2 regions of the Thermoanaerobacterium sp. CMT5567-10 genome follow, and region 2 is predicted to be linked to the other one. Evidence: a T-box and tRNA genes for the amino acid it is inferred to sense, from the RefSeq annotation. Region 2 holds a T-box; the other holds one or more tRNA genes.
The links. A T-box is a leader RNA that pairs with one kind of tRNA and senses whether it is charged. The one in region 2 lies ahead of leuS (leucine--tRNA ligase), so its partner is inferred to be a tRNA-Leu.
Positions count from the first base shown of each region.

Region 1: it encodes a tRNA-Leu, which carries the amino acid that the T-box ahead of leuS (leucine--tRNA ligase) is inferred to sense. The anticodon was not compared.

Region 1 covers NZ_CP130558.2:1,378,502-1,389,314, reverse strand. The annotation lists gene mazG (nucleoside triphosphate pyrophosphohydrolase) at 1-2, shown strand, start outside; gene Q2T46_RS07255 (HU family DNA-binding protein) at 77-352, shown strand; gene Q2T46_RS07250 (RNA-binding S4 domain-containing protein) at 398-637, shown strand; gene Q2T46_RS07245 (SpoIID/LytB domain-containing protein) at 762-1,697, shown strand; gene yabP (sporulation protein YabP) at 1,775-2,071, shown strand; gene Q2T46_RS07235 (MtnX-like HAD-IB family phosphatase) at 2,143-2,775, shown strand; gene Q2T46_RS07230 (putative manganese-dependent inorganic diphosphatase) at 2,777-4,396, opposite strand; gene yabQ (spore cortex biosynthesis protein YabQ) at 4,554-5,030, shown strand; gene Q2T46_RS07220 (septum formation initiator family protein) at 5,108-5,407, shown strand; gene Q2T46_RS07215 (S1 domain-containing RNA-binding protein) at 5,504-5,926, shown strand; gene Q2T46_RS07210 (Ppx/GppA phosphatase family protein) at 5,971-6,891, shown strand; tRNA gene Q2T46_RS07205 (tRNA-Leu) at 6,986-7,075, shown strand; tRNA gene Q2T46_RS07200 (tRNA-Met) at 7,090-7,165, shown strand; tRNA gene Q2T46_RS07195 (tRNA-Met) at 7,171-7,247, shown strand; gene Q2T46_RS07190 (methyl-accepting chemotaxis protein) at 7,599-8,408, shown strand; gene Q2T46_RS07185 (Uma2 family endonuclease) at 8,721-9,296, shown strand; partial or broken gene Q2T46_RS07175 (RNA-guided endonuclease InsQ/TnpB family protein) at 9,479-10,575, shown strand.
Region 2 covers NZ_CP130558.2:2,139,728-2,150,540, reverse strand. The annotation lists gene Q2T46_RS10855 (DUF47 domain-containing protein) at 128-742, opposite strand; gene Q2T46_RS10850 (inorganic phosphate transporter) at 756-1,754, opposite strand; gene Q2T46_RS10845 (aldose epimerase) at 1,859-2,725, opposite strand; gene tlp (small acid-soluble spore protein Tlp) at 2,865-3,134, shown strand; gene Q2T46_RS10835 (AzlD domain-containing protein) at 3,187-3,510, opposite strand; gene Q2T46_RS10830 (AzlC family ABC transporter permease) at 3,492-4,190, opposite strand; gene leuS (leucine--tRNA ligase) at 4,334-6,778, opposite strand; T-box leader at 6,825-7,018, opposite strand; gene Q2T46_RS10820 (ECF transporter S component) at 7,256-7,768, shown strand; gene Q2T46_RS10815 (M28 family peptidase) at 7,781-8,974, opposite strand; gene Q2T46_RS10810 (transglycosylase domain-containing protein) at 9,141-10,813, opposite strand, start outside.

The DNA of each region.
Region 1 (10,813 bases), 760 kb from region 2:
AAGCTTAAATTAGCAGGATTTTTGAGTTTTGTGAAGAATAAATAAGAGTAGTATATATTACTAAGGAGGTATTATAGTGAATAAGGCGGATCTTGTTACAAAGATTGCAGAAAAAAGTGAATTAACAAAAAAAGATGCAGAGAAAGCATTAAATGCTTTTGTGGATGCAGTGCAGGAAGCACTAAAGCAAGGTGACAAAGTACAGCTAGTAGGTTTTGGAACATTTGAAGTAAGGGAAAGAGCAGAAAGAAAGGGTAGAAATCCTCAGACAAAAGAAGAAATTACGATTCCTGCTTCAAAAGCACCAGTATTTAAGGCAGGCAAAGCTTTAAAAGATTTAGTAAATGCATAAAAATCAGGTCATATGACCTGATTATCTTTTTTGGGGGACGATAAAATGAGGCTTGATAAGTTTTTGAAATTGTCAAGGATTATAAAAAGAAGGACAGTGGCAAAAGAAGCCTGTGACAAAGGAATGGTATCGGTAAATGGCAAGGTGGCAAAAGCAGGTGATATTTTAAAAGTTGGCGATATCATAGAGATAAATTTTGGGACCAGAGTGATAAAGGCAGAAGTTTTAGATTTAAAAGAGCATGCGTTAAAAGAAGATGCTGAGAAAATGTATAGGCTCATATAGTCTTTCATGATTTATATAGAATTAAAATGTATAATCCTTCACATACTAAGATAGGAACGGATATTGTATGGGAGGGATTTTTTTGAAGGCTAAAATAAAAGTATTTTTGTTATTTTTGGCTTTTATGATTATTGCGACATCGTGTGCTGCTCCGTCAAAGAGGCCGTCGCCAAATACAAAACAACAAGTATCTCTGCCTAAGATACCGGCTAAAATCAGCCGTGGTATAAAAAAAGAACCGATTTTAAAAGTTTATATAGCAAAAACAGGAAAGATTGAGACAATGCCTTTAGAGCAATATGTTATGGGTACAGTGGCAGGTGAAATCAAAAACGATTGGCCTATAGAGGCTTTAAAAGCGCAGGCTATTTTAGCAAGAAGTTATGTGTTGAATTTTGTTGATACTAGAAAGTCTAAATACGATGATGCTGATATATCGACTGATTTTGAAGAAGCACAGGCATGGAATCCGGCCAATATCAATTCAAATATAAAAAAAGCTGTAAATGAGACAAGAGGATTGGTGGCAGTATACGATGGAAAATATATAGATGCGTGGTTTCACTCATATGCGGCAGGAAGGACTGCATTAGCGAAAGAAGGATTAAACTACAAAAAACCAGAGCCTCCATATATTGAAAGTGTTAAGTCTAACGATAGCAAAGATGCGCCGGCAAATATCAAGCATTGGACTTACACATTTACAAAGCAGGAAGTTTTGAATGCGTTGAATAAAATGGGCGTAAACATTAATGATTTTAGCACAGTAAAAATAGGGACAAAAGGCATATCTGGAAGAACTATTAATCTTAATTTCGATAAAATACCTGTAAATGCGCCGGATTTTAGAATTGCCATTGGAAGCGAGAAGATGAAGTCTACAATGCTTGATAGTGTCAGATTTGATGGCAATAATTTAACGATAAAAGGAAGAGGCTTTGGACATGGTGTTGGCATGTCCCAATGGGGAGCATATCAGATGGCAAAAGACGGTGTAAAGGCAAACGACATTATCATGCATTACTTTAAAAATTTAAATATTGTGAAGCTTTGGAAATGAAGAGAGCCTAAAAAGCTCTCTTTTAAGTTCTAAAAATCACATAATGGACATAAAATTATTCTAAAAGAGGAGGTGTTATGATGGATGATAGAAGAGGGACAAACACCAATAAGGCACAAAATATTTCTGTGCAAAACAGAGAAAAGATGCAGATAACAGGAGTAGACAATGTTGTAAGCTTTGACGATGAGACTGTTGTGCTTGAGACGTCAATGGGCCTTTTGACAATTAAAGGACAAGAACTTCACATAAATAAGCTGAATTTAGATGACGGCAATGTATCGATAGATGGCGAACTCATAAGTATTACATACAGTGATAGGAGTGGAATAATTGGGAAATCTGGCGGATTTTTAAGCAGAATGTTTAGGTGAGATAATAATTGAACAGACGCCCTAAATCATGTATTATTATAATAATATATGATTTAAAGGGGATATGCTTTATGGATACTTATGTACTTGTAGATTTTGATGGTACGATAACAAAGGAAGACACGTGCTATGCAATGGTAAAAGTCTTTGCAAAGGATGGATGGCAGGATATAGAAAAAGACTGGGAAGAAGGCAAAATAACCACAGAAGAATGTGCATTAGAGACATTTAAGCTTATGGACATGGATGAAAAAAAGTTAAAAACATTGCTTGACAATATAGAAATTGACAGTTATTTTAAAGATTTTATTGATTTTTGCAATGACCGTGGTTATAAAATTGTTATAGTAAGTGATGGGTATGATTTTAATATAAAGACTATTTTAAAAAAATACAATATAAACATTGATTATTACAGCAATAAGCTGGATTTTTGCGATGGCAAGATTGTTGCATCATTTAATACGTCTCCTGATTGTGACAAATGTGGATCTTGCAAGCTGGAAGTTTTAAAAAAGTACAAAAGGGAAAGTTCAGAAATTATTTTTATTGGTGATGGTTACTCAGATATTTGCGTATCACAATATGCTGATAAGTTGTTTGCCAAAGACGTACTTAAAAAATATTGTGAAGAAAATAATATTTCATACATACCTTTTGAAAATTTTGAAGATATCATAGATTATCTAAAACAAAAGCGATAAACTAATTTGAGTTTATCGCTTTTGCTATTGGTGGTACAACTTGCTTTTTTCTCGATATAACATACGGCAGGTAAAAATTGTTGTCGTCTATACTTATATTGAATGCTCTTTCCAATAGATCTTTGTGATTGCCTGCAAATAAAAACAAAGATCCTTCATTTATAATATCTGTAAGCATAAGCAATAACATATCAAAGTTTTTGTTTTTCCTTTCTTCTTCCATAAATTTAAGAAGATCATTTTTAAGGTTTCCAATGCTTGACAGGGTGTTTACCTGTCCTATACCAATTTTAAAGTCTCCGATTAAAAATTCTTTAAAATCCATATAGAATATTTCATCTACAGTTTTGCCTTTTAGCGATGTTCCAGCTTCAAACATTTTTTTGCCGAAAGATTCTATATCAATTCCTGCTATTTCAGATAATTTTTTTGCGGCCCTTATATCCTCAGGGGTACATGTTGGTGATTTAAATACAAGTGTGTCTGATAGAATTGCAGCACACATAAGCCCTGCTATATGTTTATCAGGTGTTATTCCTCTTTCTTCATATATCTTGTTAATGATTGTAGAAGAACAGCCTACAGGCTGGTTTCTAAACAGTATTGGTTGATTTGTTTCAATGCCACCTACTCTGTGATGGTCAATAATTTCGAGAATTATTGCATCTTCTATTCCATCTACGGCTTGTGATAATTCGTTGTGATCAACAAGTATTATTTTTTTTCTATCGTAGTCTAATATGTGCCGTCTTGCTAAAAGTCCCAATATTTTTCCGTTATCATCTACAATAGGGAAATTTCTGTACCTGTATTTTAACATAGTTTGTCTGATATCGTCTATGTAATCACTGTCTTTAAAAGTGACAATATCGTCTTTAATCATTATAAGGGACACAGGGAGGCACTGGTTTATTAGCTTTATAGTGTCAAATGTATCGCAAGGTACGACTATTAATGTTGAACTAAATTTTTCAGCTTCGTTTATTACTGCCTTTGACGGTTCTTCACCTCCAGTGATTATGATGGTTTTGGCACCTTTTCTTATGGACTCCAATTGAATATTTTCCCTGTTTCCTACAATCAGCGTCATACCTGACTTTATTCTGCTTACGACGCTCTCTGTCTGCATGGCAGCTACAATTATATCGCCTCTTATGAATTCCTCATTTCTTACAATTATTTTTCCATTTAGCGTCTTTATAATATTCTCAACAGGAATATTGTAATTTGATAATTCATGAGACGATGTTAAGTATGCTTTTGCAAGATCCCCCATTGTAGCGATGCCTTTTAGTTTATTTTCATCATCTACTACTATTATAGTTTTAGAGTTATTGTTTAATAGTACATTCCATGCCTCATACATAGGTGCTTTTTCACTTATAGTAAGAGGTTTATCATAAGCAATGTCGCCAACCTGTGTAAATACATTGTCTATCAATAGTGGTTCTTTTACATTAAAATAGTTTAATACAAATTCTGTTTCCCTGTTAATAGGGCCTAGCCTTACAGGAATAGCATCTATTTTATCGGCTTTCCTTTTTAAATCAGCATATGCTATTGCTGAACAAATTGAATCAGTATCTGGATTTTTATGTCCTGAAACAAATACAACACTCATATTTAATTTCTCCTTTGTTTAGATTTTATTATGATTTTTAATAAATAGTAGAATCACTGAGATTTAGGGAAATTTAACATAAATATTGGTTGGCGTATTAAAGAATCATATCAAAATCTCATATAAATATAATATAATATGAGGAGGTATAATGTAAATGGTAATGAATGTACAAAGCCAGCTTTATTCATTTCTTGTCATGTTATATGGTGGCATGATAATTGCTATTTTATACGATGTATATAAGGTCATAAGGATTATATTAAAACCTAATAGACTTGCGACAGATATAGGAGACATTATTTTTTGGATATTAGGAACAATTGTCTTTATATTTTTTTTATACATAAGCAACTATGCTGAAATGAGATTTTATTCATTTCTTGGATTCATAATTGGTATACTTTTATACAATATACTGTTAAGCCCTTTTGTTATAAGGCTATTGCTGCTTGTTTATAGAATTGCAAAAAATATATTTATAAAGATATATAGAATTGTAACATATCCGCTTGTAGCTACATATAATATGCTGATTATGCCAATCAGATATTTCTCAAAAATGCTCGGCATACCTGCCAAACTAGTTTACAACATAATATCACATTTTAATATTTTTAAGAAAAAAAAATAAAGGATTTTTAGTTGCGATGTCGAATATATTTTTAAAACAATAAAAAACAAAAATACTTTGAAAGGTTTGTTGAAGTCATGAAGGGAAGAAATAAAATTAAATTTAAAACAATATTGTTACTTCTTTTTGTCGTATATGTCGCATTTACGTTCGTAAAACAACAAATCACTTTGAATATTTTAGACAATAGGTTAAATGCGGTTACTTCTAAAGTGAATGCTGCTGAAGAGGAGAATAAAAGATTAAATAATCAGATAAAATATATTAAGACAAACGAATTTATAGAGAATGAGGCAAGACAAAAATTAGGGCTTGTAAAAAAAGGAGAGATTATGTTTGTAGATACGGCTAAAGATAGCAAAGATTCGTCAAATTAGAATAAGAATTTTTTAAGATGCTTGATAGAATGAACTTTTTAATATATAATAAACATATTAGTAATCAAATAAATCAAAGGGAGGATAAACATTTATATGCCATTTCAGGTAGGAGAGGTAGTTGAAGGAACTGTTCTAAATATCACAGATTTTGGAGCGTTTGTTCAATTACCAGAAGGCAAGACAGGTTTAGTTCATATATCAGAGGTTGCTAACACCTATGTTAAAGATATCAACGAGTTTTTAAAGGAGAATGATAAAGTAAAAGTAAAAATTCTTTCTATGGATAAGGGCGGGAGAATAAGCTTGTCAATAAAAAAGGCTTTGCCAAAGCCAAAACCAATAAAAAGCAATAAGGGCTATGAGAACGAAAGCTATAGCAATCGGAATAATAATATATCTTTTGAAGAGAGAATATCGAAATTTCTAAAAGACTCGGATGAAAGACAGCAGCAGCTTAAGAAGAATTTTGATTCAAAGCGAAGAGGCGGCGGCTATAAGAGGAACGCTAATTATTAATAACTTCGGGTATAGCCCGAAGGTTTTTATTTGGGAGGACTATTATGAGGTGCTCTGTTATCGATATAGGAACGAATTCAATACGTCATCTTATATGTGATGTGGAAAATGGTGAAATAAGGCAAATAAAGAAGGATGTAAAAATAACAAGGCTTGGTGAATCTGTCTCTAAAAGCGGCAAATTAAATAATGATGCAATTGCAAGAAGTGTAAACACGATAAAAGAATATTTGGATGATGCGAAAAATTACAAATCGCAGAGCATATATGCTTTTGCCACATCAGCCGTAAGGGATGCTAAGAATTCCAGTTATTTTATTGATGAACTATTAAATATTGGTTTGGATGTGGATATAATCGATGGTGAGACAGAAAGCCTTTATGGACATCTAGGGGCGTCGTATGGAATAAAAAAGAATGATGTGCTGGTAATGGATGTGGGTGGTGGCAGTACTGAATTTTCTTATTTCAAAGATGATCTTATAAAAAGAAGTTTTGACATCGGTGCAGTCAGACTTACGGAAAAATTTATAAAAAGCGATCCTATTTCGGTTGACGAGTACAATAACATAAGGCTTTATATAACTGATATGCTTACACCATTTATCAGCGATAATCAAGATATGCCTAAAGAGATAGTCGGGATAGGTGGTACGATAACGACGCTTGCAGCTATGTCACAGGATTTAAGGATATATTCGAGAGAATTGATTCATGGATATGTGCTTAAAAAGGGCGAGATAAAAAGGCTGCTTGACTTAATGATGTCTTTAAGCTTTAATGAAAGAAAGCTGTTAAATGGCTTGCAACCAGAAAGAGCAGATATTATAGTTGCAGGTACAATAATAGTTTATACGGTATTAGAGCTTTTGAATTGCACTTCCATTACTGTAAGTGAGTGGGATAATTTAGAAGGTGCTGTAGTAGAAAAATTTATAAGAGGTAATGATGGTAAAGATAAATAATTAATAGCGTTGTGTGTAAATAATATATCCATAAGGGTATTGACTAATACTGTTTTATGTAATATAATTAATGATGTCGCTGATAAATGTGATTGCCGGAGTGGCGGAACTGGCAGACGCACAGGACTTAAAATCCTGCGGGCCTTTAAAGCTCGTACCGGTTCGATTCCGGTCTCCGGCACCAATTGAATAATACATCGCGGGGTGGAGCAGTTGGCAGCTCGTCGGGCTCATAACCCGGAGGTCGCAGGTTCAAGTCCTGCCCCCGCAACCAAACATGGCGGCGTAGCTCAGTTGGCTAGAGCATGCGGTTCATACCCGCAGTGTCGGTGGTTCGACTCCACTCGCCGCTACCAAATTAGTAAATTGAAGGGTTTAAAGGTTAAAAAAACATATAGTCAAAATGAATGAGTATAATCACTCACCTAAAAATGTGAGTGGTTTTTTGTTAGTAAAATTTGCCATTCAGGATTTTATCATGACTTTTGCAGTAAAGAAGGATAAGAATAAGTTTTTAGCCTATCTATGTGGAATTAAAAGATTTGGGCATAAATTTTGCTCTACAATCTTTTATGTATGTTGAATTTGGAAATGGTTTTTTTGACAAAAGTCGTTAATTTTATATAATTTATTATAGAGTCTATTTATAAGTTAAAAAATTAACGTATTAAGGAGGACTAAAATTGATAACTATATCTAAAGATGAAATGCTTGACTTTTTTCATAAATTAACAGCTTTTTTACCTATGCTTTTTGAGGATAGCGTATCTTTTGCCATTGTAGATAATGAAAAGTATTTAGAAATACAAAATTGTGATGAGCTTCCTATTAATGCAGAAGTAGGTGATGCAATTCCAGAAGGTGGTGCAGCCTTTGAAGCCCTTAGAACTGGAAACTACATCATAAAAGATGTACCTAAAGAAGTATATGGAGTACCATTTAAATCATATGCCATCCCTATAAAAGATTATGATAATGCTGTAATTGGAGTTTTTCTTATGGGAAAAAGTTTAGAAAAAAGACATAAAGTATTGTCACTATCAGAAAATCTGGCAGCATCACTTGAACAAATATCTTCAGCTATTCAAGAGGTTTCCTCTGGAGTTGAAATTGTAGTTAATTCCAATACTAAGATATTAGAAGAAGTAGATAAAGCTATTGAAAATACAAAAGGTACTGATGATATTTTAAATTTTGTTCAAAACATTTCTAAACAAACTAATTTATTGGGACTAAATGCAGCCATTGAAGCCGCTAGAGCTGGTGAAATGGGGAAAGGCTTTAGTGTAGTTGCTGAGGAAATACGAAAGCTATCTAGTACCAGTAGTGAATCTATAAGTAAAATAGACTCAGTATTAGAGAAAATACAGGAATCTATAAAAAGTATTTCTAACAAAATAAATGAATCAAGTTCATTTTTTGAGACCCAAGCTGCCGCCTTTGAAGAAATTACTTCTTCCATAGAGGAATTAAGTGTTACTTCTAGGCTCTTAGAAGATCTATCAAGGAATCTATAGGATAGTGAAGAAAATAAAATATGATTATGTTATAAAAGCAGTTACGAATTTTTCACTTTCGCTTTGCTTAAATCAAAAATCACGATTTTATAATATTTAGAAAGAATAACATTTAAATGGACCTTTATGATATAATATAAGTAGTATAATATTTCAAGAAAATTCGGATATATTACTACCACATTTTTATACTATATATGGTGAATATGTAGGTATGTTTTAAGTGAATGCGAATTTTGTATTAACGGAAAGAGCATAAGTTTAACTTAATTATAAATGCCAGATAAAAGTTTTATACAAGGAGGGGCATATATGCCACTACCAAAAGAAAATAAGAAATATACTTATGCTGATTATTTGACGTGGCCAGAAGGAGAAAGGTATGAGATAATTGATGGTGTTCCATATATGCAGGCAGCACCAACATGGCAGCATCAAGCGATATTAATGGAGCTATCAAGACAGTTTGCAAATTATTTGCGAAATAAGACTTGCATGGTATTCACTTCACCTTTTGATTTACGTCTGCCGGAGGATAATAAGCAAAACGATGATGATGTGACTAATGTCCTACAGCCTGATATAGTTATTGTGTGCGATAGATCTGGATTGCGAAAGACTGGATATTATGGTACGCCTGAATTGATTGTAGAGATTGTATCGTCATCAAGTATGAGGCGTGATAGATTAGAAAAATTTAATATATATGAAAAAGCCGGTGTTAAAGAATATTGGATAGTGGAGCCGGAAGGGAAAATTGTAAGTGTGTTTGCTTTACAAGATAGTAAAAGATACGGAAGACCTGAAATATATGCTGACGAAGATAAAGTTAAGGTAACTATTTTTGATGATCTTATAATTGATTTAAAACCGGTATTTGACTATTAGAAAAGAGAAAAGGGATTGTTTTATATGACAGACAATAATTATTATCAAGATTTGTTTAACGAAGGCTTGAAAGAAGTCTCCCATCCTCTATAGGTGGGAGATGAATTTCTATTGTCTGCCATAGAATAATATGTCATAATAGATGCAGAAAATTTTATCGTAGAAAGCCAAGGTGAGAAAAAATGATGATATGTCAGCATTTTCTCATAGAACCAACAAAAGAGCAAGAAGAAAAACTCTTTTATACATTGTATCTTTGCCGCAAATTATATAATTACTCACTAGACCAAAGAATAAAACATTATAAAGAATATGGCAAAGGACTTACATACGAAGAACAGCAAAATATGCTTCCAAAATACAAAAAGAACATCCAGAATACAAATTAGTACAATCGCAGATATTACAGGATGTGTTGAGAAGATTAGATAGAGCATATAAAAACTTCTTTGACAAAAGAGCAAAATATCCTAAATTCAAAGACAAATACCACTACACATCTATAACACTTCCACAATGCGAATCAAAAAGAAACTTTGGGAAAGAAGGATATGTATATATAAAAAATATAGGGCATATAAAAATCAAAGCACACAGAAATTTTGATTCAACAAAAGTCAAAACAATAAACATAAAATACCATGCTGGAAAGTGGTATATCAACCTGTCAATTGAAGTAGAAGAAGAAAAAGAAAAACCAGTTATAAGAGAAAAAGCAATAGGAATAGACAAAGGAATAAACTCAATAGCTGCAACATCAGACGGAGAATTATACTCAAATCCTAGATGGCTACAAAAATCAGAGAAGAAACTAAAAAAAGCACAAAGGCAATTATCAAGAAAAAAGAAAGGAAGCAAAAACAGAGAAAAGCAAAAGAAAAGATTAGCGAAACTTCATGAAAAAGTAGCAAATCAGAGAAGAGACTATCTCCACAAGATAAGCTATAACATAGTAAAACATAATGACATTATATGTGTTGAAGATTTGCAAGTAAAAAATATGATGAAAAATCATAAACTTGCAAAATCAATAGCAAATGCAGGATGGGGAATGTTAGATGCATTTTTAGAATATAAAGCGGAAAAAGAAGGAAAAATATTCATAAAAGTAAATCCAGCATATACATCTCAAAGATGCTCAGGATGTGGAAGAATAGTAGAAAAAGACTTATCAGTAAGAGTACACAAATGTGAGTGCGGATTAGAGATAGATAGAGATGTAAATGCAGCGATAAATGTGTTGTATGAAGGATTAAGACAATTAGGCATAACAGCCTAAGAGTAATATTTTTGTAGGGAAGGTTCCTCCCGAAATTACGCCTATGGAGATTGTGTAAGACCTGATACGAATAACAGCAGGCAATGGTCTATGAAGTAGGAAGTTCCATCCTCTATAGGATGGAGTAGGTTCACAAAGCCGTATACGGTGTAATGAAATAGGATAGAACTGTCATAGGAAGGTTATTTGTAAATCAGCATATAGAAAAAGACTGTCTTTATCATGAAATCAACAAATA
Region 2 (10,813 bases):
ATTAATATTATTAATTTATTTTAATAATTAAACATTTATTGGAATACTCGCTGCCTTATCTATCGCCACTACGAATAATTATGTAAAAAAATAAGGCATACAATAAGCATGCCAGACTGTATAAAAGTCAAATCTCCTTGACGAGGATATGTCCCAGTATATCTCCTGCTAAATCCATCTTGTCAGCACAGTTGCTTAAATGCCTGTAAATCTCTCTCATCTTTAAAATATATTTTATATCATCACTTTTTATAAGCTCAGCCAAATATCTCCTATAGTAAAATTCCATTTCATTCTCCAGTTTTTTCGCTTTCAGCGCATAATCCATCGCTGTTTTTTTATCTTTATCCAGATTATAGACACTTTTATCTATAAGCTGTGTTCCTCTTAATATGACATCTACCATCTCTTTTAATTCACTTGTCGGACTAAGTTCATATATTTCCATTTCTTTAACAGTTGTCTCGCAATAATCAAGTATATTATCTATAGCACTTGACAGTTCATATATGTCTTCTCTTTCAATAGGAGTTATAAATGTGTTGTCCAGTTCGTCTATAAGTTCTTTCCGCTTGTTATCGGCTTCTTTTTCTATTTTAATGACTCTATTGCCGTCATCTTCTGCACCAGTATCCATGTACAGTGCAAGTGCCTGTACACCTTTTAGTGCTAAATCAGAATGCTCTTGCAGTAGTTTATAAAAATCGACACCTTTTGAAAAAAGCCAGCTTAAAATACCCATTCACATCCCTCCTTTAGATGGATTTTACAATTATAAATATTAATGAAGATAAGGCAAAAGACGCTGGAATAGTAATAATCCAAGCAGTAAACATTCCCTTTGCAAACTGCCATCTCACTGCAGTTGGCCTCTCTTTAGCTCCAACGCCCAGTACAGATGAGTTTATTATCTGCGTTCCGCTGGTTGGCAAGCCAAAAACCGCTGCAGTTATAACTATAAATAGCGACGATATCTGCGCATTAAATGAATGAAATGGCTTAACCCTGTATATCCTCGTTCCAACGCTTTTAATCATTCTAAGTCCTCCAAAAAACAATCCAGAAGATATCATAACTGCTGATAAAATTTTGACCCAGTGAGGCAGCATAAAGCTTTGTGAAATCCCGCCTCCCATTAAAGCAATTGATATAAGTCCCATGCCTTTTTGCGCATCATTAGCACCTTGACCTGCATTTAAAACAAGCAGCGTTATATATTGAAGTTTTTTTAACACAGTATTAACTCTTGGTCCCGCAGCTCTTAGAAAATTACTTGTAACATGCATCACTAAATATCCTATAAAAAATCCCAGAATTGGTGATAAAAAAAGAGGTATTATCACCTTAAGCAATATTCCAAAAACATTTACTGATTTAAGCCCATATTGGGCTATAAATGGTCCTATCATACCACCCACTAATGCATGGGATGAACTGGACGGCATGCCAAAATACCACGTTATCAGATTCCAAATTACTGCACCAAGTAAGCCTGTAAATATCATTATATATAAATTATCTCTATTTATATTCAGATAATTTAGACGCAACACGTCTCTGCTAATTGTAGAAGCCACAGTTGTACTTAAAGTGGCTGTACCGATGAATTGAGCTAAAGACGCCGTTATAAATGCACTTCTTATGCTCATAGATCTAGAAGATATGATGGTAGCTATGAGATTTCCTTCATCATGAAAGCCTGTAATAAAGATATATATAAATATAAATGCAATAAGAATCAAGTATAAGTTCATTTTGACACCTCATAACAATATGGTACATTATATTATGCTTAAATGAAGCATAATGTTAATGTACCATTGATTAACTACATATATTTTTTTAAACGCCATAAATATTATTCCATAGACGCACTTATGCTAAATAAAGTTTTTAGATCCTCACCTGGCTTTAAAATTTTAATATCTTCTTTTGTGTTCATGGAGTCGGGCTTAGCCATCCAAGGCTCAATACATATAAACTCTTTATCATGTAATGACCATACAACTACGTATTTAAACACTTCATCGTATTTAAGAGTAATCTTCATATTCCTTTTCTTATCTACTGCATGACACTCATTTGATTTCGGCTCAAAAATAAGATTTACTTCAGGCTTTTTAGAGTCAATCTTTCCATCGAAAATAAGCTGTTTTTTATCTATTGCATCGTAGCATACATCTGAATCAACAGATATTAAAGCATCGTCCTTATTCTCAATGTAAAAATACGGGTGAAATCCAGAGTAAAATATCATATTTTTCTCTGACATATTTATATATTGTTGTTCTATTGTCAGCGTTCCGTTTTTGAGAATGTATGTAAAAATAAGTTCGAAATCGAAAGGGTATATTTTCCTTGTCTCGCTACTGCTTGTAAACTTTAATGTTATTGACGCAGAATCATCAACACTTGTCTTAGCTACATCCCACTTATAAAGCCTTGCAATACCATGCTGTTTCATATTGTACTCTCTGCCATCTATTGTATATTTCTCATCTTTTAGGTACCCACAAATAGGAAAAAGGATTGGTATGCCTCCTCTTAAATTCTTTGTCGTATCATACAGTGTTTCTTTGTCAAGGTATAAAATCTCATTTCCACTATATACAAATCTCGTTATAACTCCTCCACGCTCTGGCACGACTTCAAAAAACGAATTGTTTTTTAAATCGTAAAGCCTATATGTTTCAAATTTATCCATATATTTCTCCACTCTATACATTTTCAGCACCTCTTTTATTATTTTGTCTATAACTTATTATACTATAATCGCCATCATCTTTTCTAATTATTTCAATACATATAATCAACATAAAAGTTAAAAATAATTTTGAAAAATACTTTTTAGGAGTGTGATAGAGATGGCAGATGAAAAAGATCGTTCCAAAAATCCTCCAAAGCCGGACGATCGTTCTGATAATGTCGGCAAATTGCAGGATATGATTCATGATACAATAGAAAATTATAGAGAAGCAGAAGACTACTTAAAACTGCATGCTGAAGAGCTTTCATCGGAAGAAGTAGCAAGAATCAAAGAAAAAAATCGCCACAGGCTTGAAAGCATCCACGGCATGAGAGATGAAATCGTAGATGAAGTTGACGCTGGAAACGGTGTGGACAAAAAAGACTAATTAAAATCGGAGGCTATAATTTTTAACGCCTCCCGATTTTATTTTATTATATTTAATTTATTACAAGTGAAGTCAATATATAACTTATAATCCCGACTATTACAGGAGAAAAAAGTTTCCTCGATTTATAAGCTACCAGTACAGTTGGTATTGAGGCCATTAGAAATATATTTTTATAACTTATAAATAGATGATTGCCTTTCATAAAAATTGTCGGAAAAAGCAATGCAGATAAAACAGCTACAGGTATATATTCTAAAAAGGATTTAATAAAATTAGGCATTTCAACTCTTGACAGCCCAAATACCGGAAGAAAGCGCGGAACATATGTTACTAAAAACATGCCTAAAACAGAAATTACGAATTTTTTGTCCATATATCAATTAACCCTCCAATTCCAGCACCAATTACAGCAGACACAATAACATTTATATTTCCCGGAAGAATATACATGAGTGATATAGATAGTAACCCTGAAAAGATACTAATAAATACCTTTCTATATCCTGATATTTGCATTAACAAAAGTGCAATGTACATTGCAGGCAGTGCAAAATCGAGCCCTATATTAACTGATCCATTTAAAAAAGAGCCAAACATAGCACCAATAAATGAAGAAATTACCCACGTAGTATATGACACAAAAAAAAGCTGATAAAAATATTTCTCGTTATACTCGTTATTTCCCTTTAAATCTGTAATTGAAACTGCATACGTCTCATCAGTTATAAAAAATGATAATATAGGAATATGCTTCCTATTGATTCTTTTCATGTACTGTGAGAGCGACGTACTGTATAAAAAATGCCTTAAATTTACTATGAATATTGTCATAATCAGTGTTATAATATCAGTACCGCTGCTTAAAAGACTTATAGCTATAAACTGAGCAGATCCAGCGTAAACAAAAAGTGACAATGCCACAACTTGTAAAATAGAAAAACCACTTTTTGTTCCTAATATGCCATAAGCAAAACCTATGGGAAGATATCCTAAAACTATTGGAAAAGAGCTCTTTATGCCATTTATACTGTTTTTAGTCTCATTTACTATCATTCACATCACCATCACATTGTAATAAAATGATATTTATCAAAGTTAAATTGTATCTGTGTATATCTATAAAACCTTTTGAATATTATATCATAATTATTTTCATATAAACAATATCTGTAAAAAATAGGCAGCTTATACTCTGCCTATTTTACAACTATATTCACAAGCCTGTTTTTTACAACTACCACCTTTTTAATCTCTTTACCTTCTATAAATTGCTTAATGCTTTCAACCGCTAGAGCTTTATCTTGAATTTCTTTTTCAGTTGCACCTGACGGAATTTCAAGGCGCCCTCTTACTTTGCCGTTAACCTGAATTGCAATCTCAACAGTATCCTTTACTAAGGCCTTCTCGTCATACTCTGGCCACTTTTGATTGAACACTGAGTAGCTGTATCCCATTCTCTCCCACATTTCTTCTGAGAAATGAGGAGCAAATGGTGCTAAAACCCTTATAAGATCTGCAATGGTTTCTTCATATAGTTTCATATTCTTATTCTCAACTTCTCCATCGTATTTATAAAGGGCATTTACAAGTTCCATTATCCTTGCTATAGCAGTATTAAACTGGAACTTCTCAGCATCGTCTGTCACGCTTTTTATCGTATAATTTCTTATATAATTAAGTTCTTTTTCATCTTTAGAAATTTCATTCTTACCTGATTTACCTTTGTCTTCTGTGAATTTATCTATAAGCCTTTCAATTCTCTGTATGAAGCGGGACATCGCTTTTATACCGTCATCATTCCATGGGCCACCTTCCGTAAATGCAAATCCAAACATCAAGTACATTCTAAATACATCTGAGCCGTATTCATTGATGTATTCATCAGGGGATATTGTATTGCCTCTTGATTTGCTCATTTTATTTCCATCAGGCCCTAAAATTATTCCCTGATGTATCAGCGATTTAAAAGGCTCATCAAAATCAAGATACCCTAAGTCTCTCAATGCTTTTGTAACAAATCTGGCGTATAAAAGATGCATGCATGCGTGCTCGGCACCGCCGATGTACTTATCTACAGGCAACATTTTGTCTATTAATTCTTTATTGAAAGGCTCTTTGTCATTTTTGTTGTCAGGATACCTTAGGAAATACCACGATGAATCAACAAATGTGTCAAGTGTATCAGGATCTCTCAATGCTTTGCCGCCGCATTTAGGGCATGTGGTATTCATAAATTCCTCAGATTTTTTAAGCGGCGACTCACCGTCTGGAGAAAATTCAACATTATACGGCAAAAGAACCGGAAGGTCTTCTTCAGGCACAGGTACCAAACCGCATTTCTCGCAATGAATTATTGGAATTGGAGCACCCCAATACCTTTGTCTTGATACAAGCCAGTCCCTAAGCCTGTAATTTACTTTAAGGCTTCCCTTGCCTTCCTTCTCAAGCATCTTCACTATTTCTATCCTTGCATCTTCAGATTTGCTTCCTGTAAAATCTCCGCTATCTACGAGAATGCCGTATTCAACAAATGGCAAAGAATCGTCTACTCCATCTCTTCCCTTTATAACCCTCTTCATCGGTAAATCGTACTTTTTTGCAAACATGTAGTCCCTCTCGTCATGGGCTGGAACCGCCATAACACAGCCTGTCCCGTATGTAGCAAGTACGTAATCAGATATCCATATAGGGAGTTTTTCTCCAGTTATAGGGTGTATAGCATACGCTCCCGTAAATACGCCTGTCTTTTCTTTTTCCGTCGAAAGCCTCTCTATCTCGCTTTGCTTTCTTGCATACTCCTTATATTCCTCTACATTTCTTCTATATTTATCAGTTGTGATTTTATCTACTATCTCATTTTCCGGCGCCAATACCACGTATGTGACACCGTAAAGGGTATCTGCCCTTGTTGTAAAAACTTTAAACGATATGTCTTTGCCGTCAACTTTAAACTCTATTTCGGCGCCGTCTGATTTTCCTATCCAATTTCTCTGCATCATCTTCGTCTTTTCAGGCCAGTCAAGCTCGTCAAGCTTCTCTAAAAGCTCCTCTGCATAATCGGTTATCTTTAAAAACCACTGCGTCAAGTCTTTCTTGGTCACTTCAGTCCCGCATCTTTCACAAGTTCCTTCCACAACCTGTTCATTTGCAAGGACTGTCTTGCAACTGGGGCACCAATTTACGGGCGCTTTCTTTCTATATGCAAGTCCTTTTTTGTACAGTTGGAGAAATACCCACTGTGTCCACTTGTAGTAGTCTGGTAAACAAGTTATAACCTCATAATCCCAGTCAAATGTGGCACCCATCTCTTTAAGCTGTCTTTCCATCGTTTTTATGTTTTGAAGCGTCGAATCTTGAGGATGTATGCCTGTCTTTATGGCATAGTTTTCTGCAGGCAGTCCAAACGCATCAAATCCCATTGGGTGAAAAACTTCATAGCCCTGCATCCTTTTCATCCTAGCCCATGAATCAGCAGGGCCGTAGTTATACCAATGCCCTGCATGAAGCTTTGCACCAGATGGATACGAAAACATCTCAAGACAGTAAAGTTTTTTGTCAATGTTCTCTGGGTTAAACTTGTATAGTTTTGTATCTTCCCACTTTTTTTGCCACTTTCTATCAATATCCCTTGAATAAGCCATCTTCTCACTCCTATTAATATTTTTGCATAAAAAAGGCTTCACATCATAAAGAGACGAAAGCCAAGCTTCCGTGGTACCACTCTTTTTGACGCAAGCCCACTTGTTTCATATAACGGTTTAACCGTGCATACTTTTAATATGCATGCTCAATGGCGAGTTCAGCTAACACAATGCCTTTTTCCACCATAATAAGGCTCTCTGAAAAAGTCTTAGCCTACTACTCCACATCATTGCAATAGCTATATATACTTATACATTATTTTATTACAAACGCTTTTAAAATGCAATAAGATAAATTACCACTGGCGTCCAGGATCATCTGCCATAGAATTTAATGTGGCTCTTGGATACAACACATTTACATGATCTACAAGATTTGTGGCGTTGGATATGACAAATTCCAATTAATATTTGCTTAACAATATTCATCTGGAGTGTTAAAATATAGTTAAATATATTGATGTTGGAGGTGATAATATGCCGAATAACTCATCAACTAAAAAATTTGATACCAGATTTATAACTAGGACCGCTATCTTGCTGGCAATTACAATCATAGTGCAGTTTATAAAAATGCCACAGCTTGTAACAGGCTCAATCGTAAATGCAATGCTTATAATCTCTGCATACTTTGTTGGAATCTGGTCAGGTGTGTCAATAGGCCTTTTGACACCAATCATCGCTTTTTTAGTAGGACTCATGAGCTTTCCTATACTTATACCTTTTATAATGATAGGTAATACACTGTACGTAATGCTATTTAAAACTGTAAAAAACAACATAATAGGCATGATTGCAGGTGCAGTTGTAAAATTTTTGTGGCTGGCAGCTTCAGTAAAATATATTCTGACTTGGTTTAATGTCAACGTACCGCAAAAGATCGTTGCAGCGTTTACACTTCCGCAGCTTGCAACAGCCATCATTGGTGGCATACTATCTATATTCTTAATATTTATACTTACAGGTTATTTTAATAAATCAAAGAAGTAGGTATCCCTACTCCTATTTTACTGCTTCAACACTTTTTGCACTGCTTATCCTCTTTGAAACTCTCAATATATATTCTATCAAAAAGCTTTCTTCATATCTCAATAACTTAGAATCGACATTGTCTATAGTATCTGTAAACCAATGATAGTTCTTTATCTTTCCATTTTCATCCATAGATATAAACGTTATGCCGCAAAAGCCATTTGCCAGCACAGGCAGTGCATCTGTCGGCAAAAGTAGATTTTTCATTTTCTGCACTACTCCATTAGGATATTCTTTCCTCATCTCGTCAGCAACATTTAATAGCATTTCACCTGCTTTTTTATAGAATATCATTCCTTCTCCCTCAAGGTATGTCAATTTTCCAGCACCGAGATTATCCAATACTACAAATTGAGTATCTTTGTTTAATAATCTCCTATATCTTCTCAAGAAATATTTCATTCCTCTTTCGCCTGTCTCTTCGCTTCCTGTAAAGAGGAAAATCACTTCAACATCATCTGGAAAATTTTCTTTATTGTTAATGTAATAATCTGCTATTGCCAAAGCCAACGATGCCCCTGAACCATTATCATTGGCACCATTTGTATATTTCCCACCCAACTCACATGTCAGCAAAAATACAATCATAGCAAAAGTTATTAAAAGGCCAATTCCAAGCACGATATATGAAATTAGATAAAGATGAAACAGTCCAAAGACTATGCCGACAGGTATCAGTGCAAATCCCAAATAGCCGATATTATATATCATTTTCAGTTTGTCAACGATTTTAGGGCTAAACATCAAACTTCCTTTTTGAGTATCAATGTGTGCAGATACAATTATCTTCTTTTTATCGTTTTTCTCAAATTTTGTAAAGACATTTTTTGAACGATGTTTTGGCATTATGCTTGTCTCAAAAGATTTCCCACTTAGTTCTAAAATCAACAATCCTATTGAAATTAATGAAATAATCAATTCTAATGCATTTAGAAATTTATCGTAGAAAAATGACGCAGCACCCATTATAAATAAAAAGATACCAAACTGAAGAGGCAAAATGTACAGGTTGTCACGAGTTGTTTTAAATTCCTGCTTAACTGCTTCATATCCCATATCCTCAAGCTTATTAGCAATGTAGTCAGCAGCCTTTCTCTCATTTTTTGTTGCCGAGCCACGATGCTCAAATTTTGAAAGCTTTTTTAGATAATCAATACTTTTCATTATAAACGCCCCCTGCTTATTTATTTCTACAAGAATGCCAATATTCCTTCAATAATTTTTTCCTCATTTCATATCTATATGCATGTCTGGATGAATTTAAACATATACACAAGATAAAATCAAAAAAAAGACGGCTACATCTTAGTTATAGCCATCTTTTTTAATCCTAGTTGCCAATTATTGAGTTTATTATATTTCCTATTCCCTTTTGGCTAGGGGTGGAATTGGTTTGCCCACTAATGCTCTTTTGATTTCCATTCATTCCGCTGTTTGTACTTTGTCCATCGGTGCTGCTAGAACCGTTGCTTTGCCCTCCATTATCAGTTGTCGTTCCGGGCTCTGTACCATTTACTGGAGCAGTATTACTGCCGTCACTATTTGTTGTACCGCCGTTTTGATCAGTATTTCCACCCTGATTATCCCCTGGCTGAATTTGATTTTCTGTATCTACTTCTGTCGGCACAACGTATTTTCCGTCAGCAGCGTACGCATTTTGCTTTGCTGTTCTTCCTGGTGGATTTATAAACACTTTTTCTTTTACAAGGAATGGCAGTGTCCATTCAGATGCCAATTTGCCAGTCAGAGTATTTATCTTTGCAGATACATGAACTGTGCAATATTCTGTCGGCTGTGTACCTACAGCAAACATTTCAGTATATGTCCTGTCTCCTCTTGGATCTTGTCTACATAAATCAGTAGGCAGTTTTCCCGAATCTTTACAGACTGTTTCATACACTATTCCAGATGGTTTATCAGTAAAGCGCTTAGCTGGAAGATTCTGATGTATCTCAGACATTACTGTCTTCCACATCTTTGCCGGAAATGTTCCGCCAACCTGTGGTACACCATAATTTTTAACAGCATTATTTGATGATGGATACCCCATCCACACTGTTCCAACATAATATGGTGTGAAGCCTGAGAACCATATATTACCTGAATTTTCAGATGTGCCAGTCTTTCCGGCCACGTCCATGTTTGACAGCTTTGCTGCTGTACCTGTACCGTGATTTACTACATCCATCATCATGCTTCTCAATATATATGCATTCTGCTCACTCAGCACCACATGTTCCTCAGGTTTATTGTCAACCAATACTTTTCCAGTTGAATCTTCAATCTTTGTAAATGTAATAGGGCTTATATACATGCCTTTGTTAGCAATAGCACCATAAGCAGCAGCTTCCTGAATAGGTGTTATCCCATGACTTAAACCACCCAACGCTAATGCTGGCAAATACATATCATCTTTAGTTATATCAAGCCCAAATTTCTTTCCATAGGTTGCCGATACATTGATGCCTATTTTATTTACGACCTGCACAGCAGGCACATTCAAAGAATCTGTTATAGCTTCCCTCAGAGTCACCAATCCATGGTAATAATTACTTTCATAGTTGTGAGGTGTATATGGCTTTGCACCAGGAAGTGTAAATGTCGTAGGAACATCATCCACAACTGTCGCAGCAGTAAGGCCGCTTTGTAAAGCAGGCCCATAAACCGTCAAAGGCTTTATAGATGAGCCAGGCTGCCTTTTTGAATCAGCGAAACTTATACCTCTTGTAACATATTTGAAATCATTTGTATTTCTGCCACCTACAATGCCTTTTATCTCGCCAGTCTTCCAATCTATTACAACCATTGCACCCTGCACAGACTCTTTTGTAGTTGGATCAACAGGGAACAACTTAGGATTTTTAAATGCATTTTCCATTATTGTCTGAATGTTTGGATCCATTGTAGAATATATCCTAAGCCCACCATTGTATATTTTATTCAAGGCTTCAGACTTAGTTATGCCAAGCTTCTTGACAAGAGCGTCAGTAGCATCATTTATGA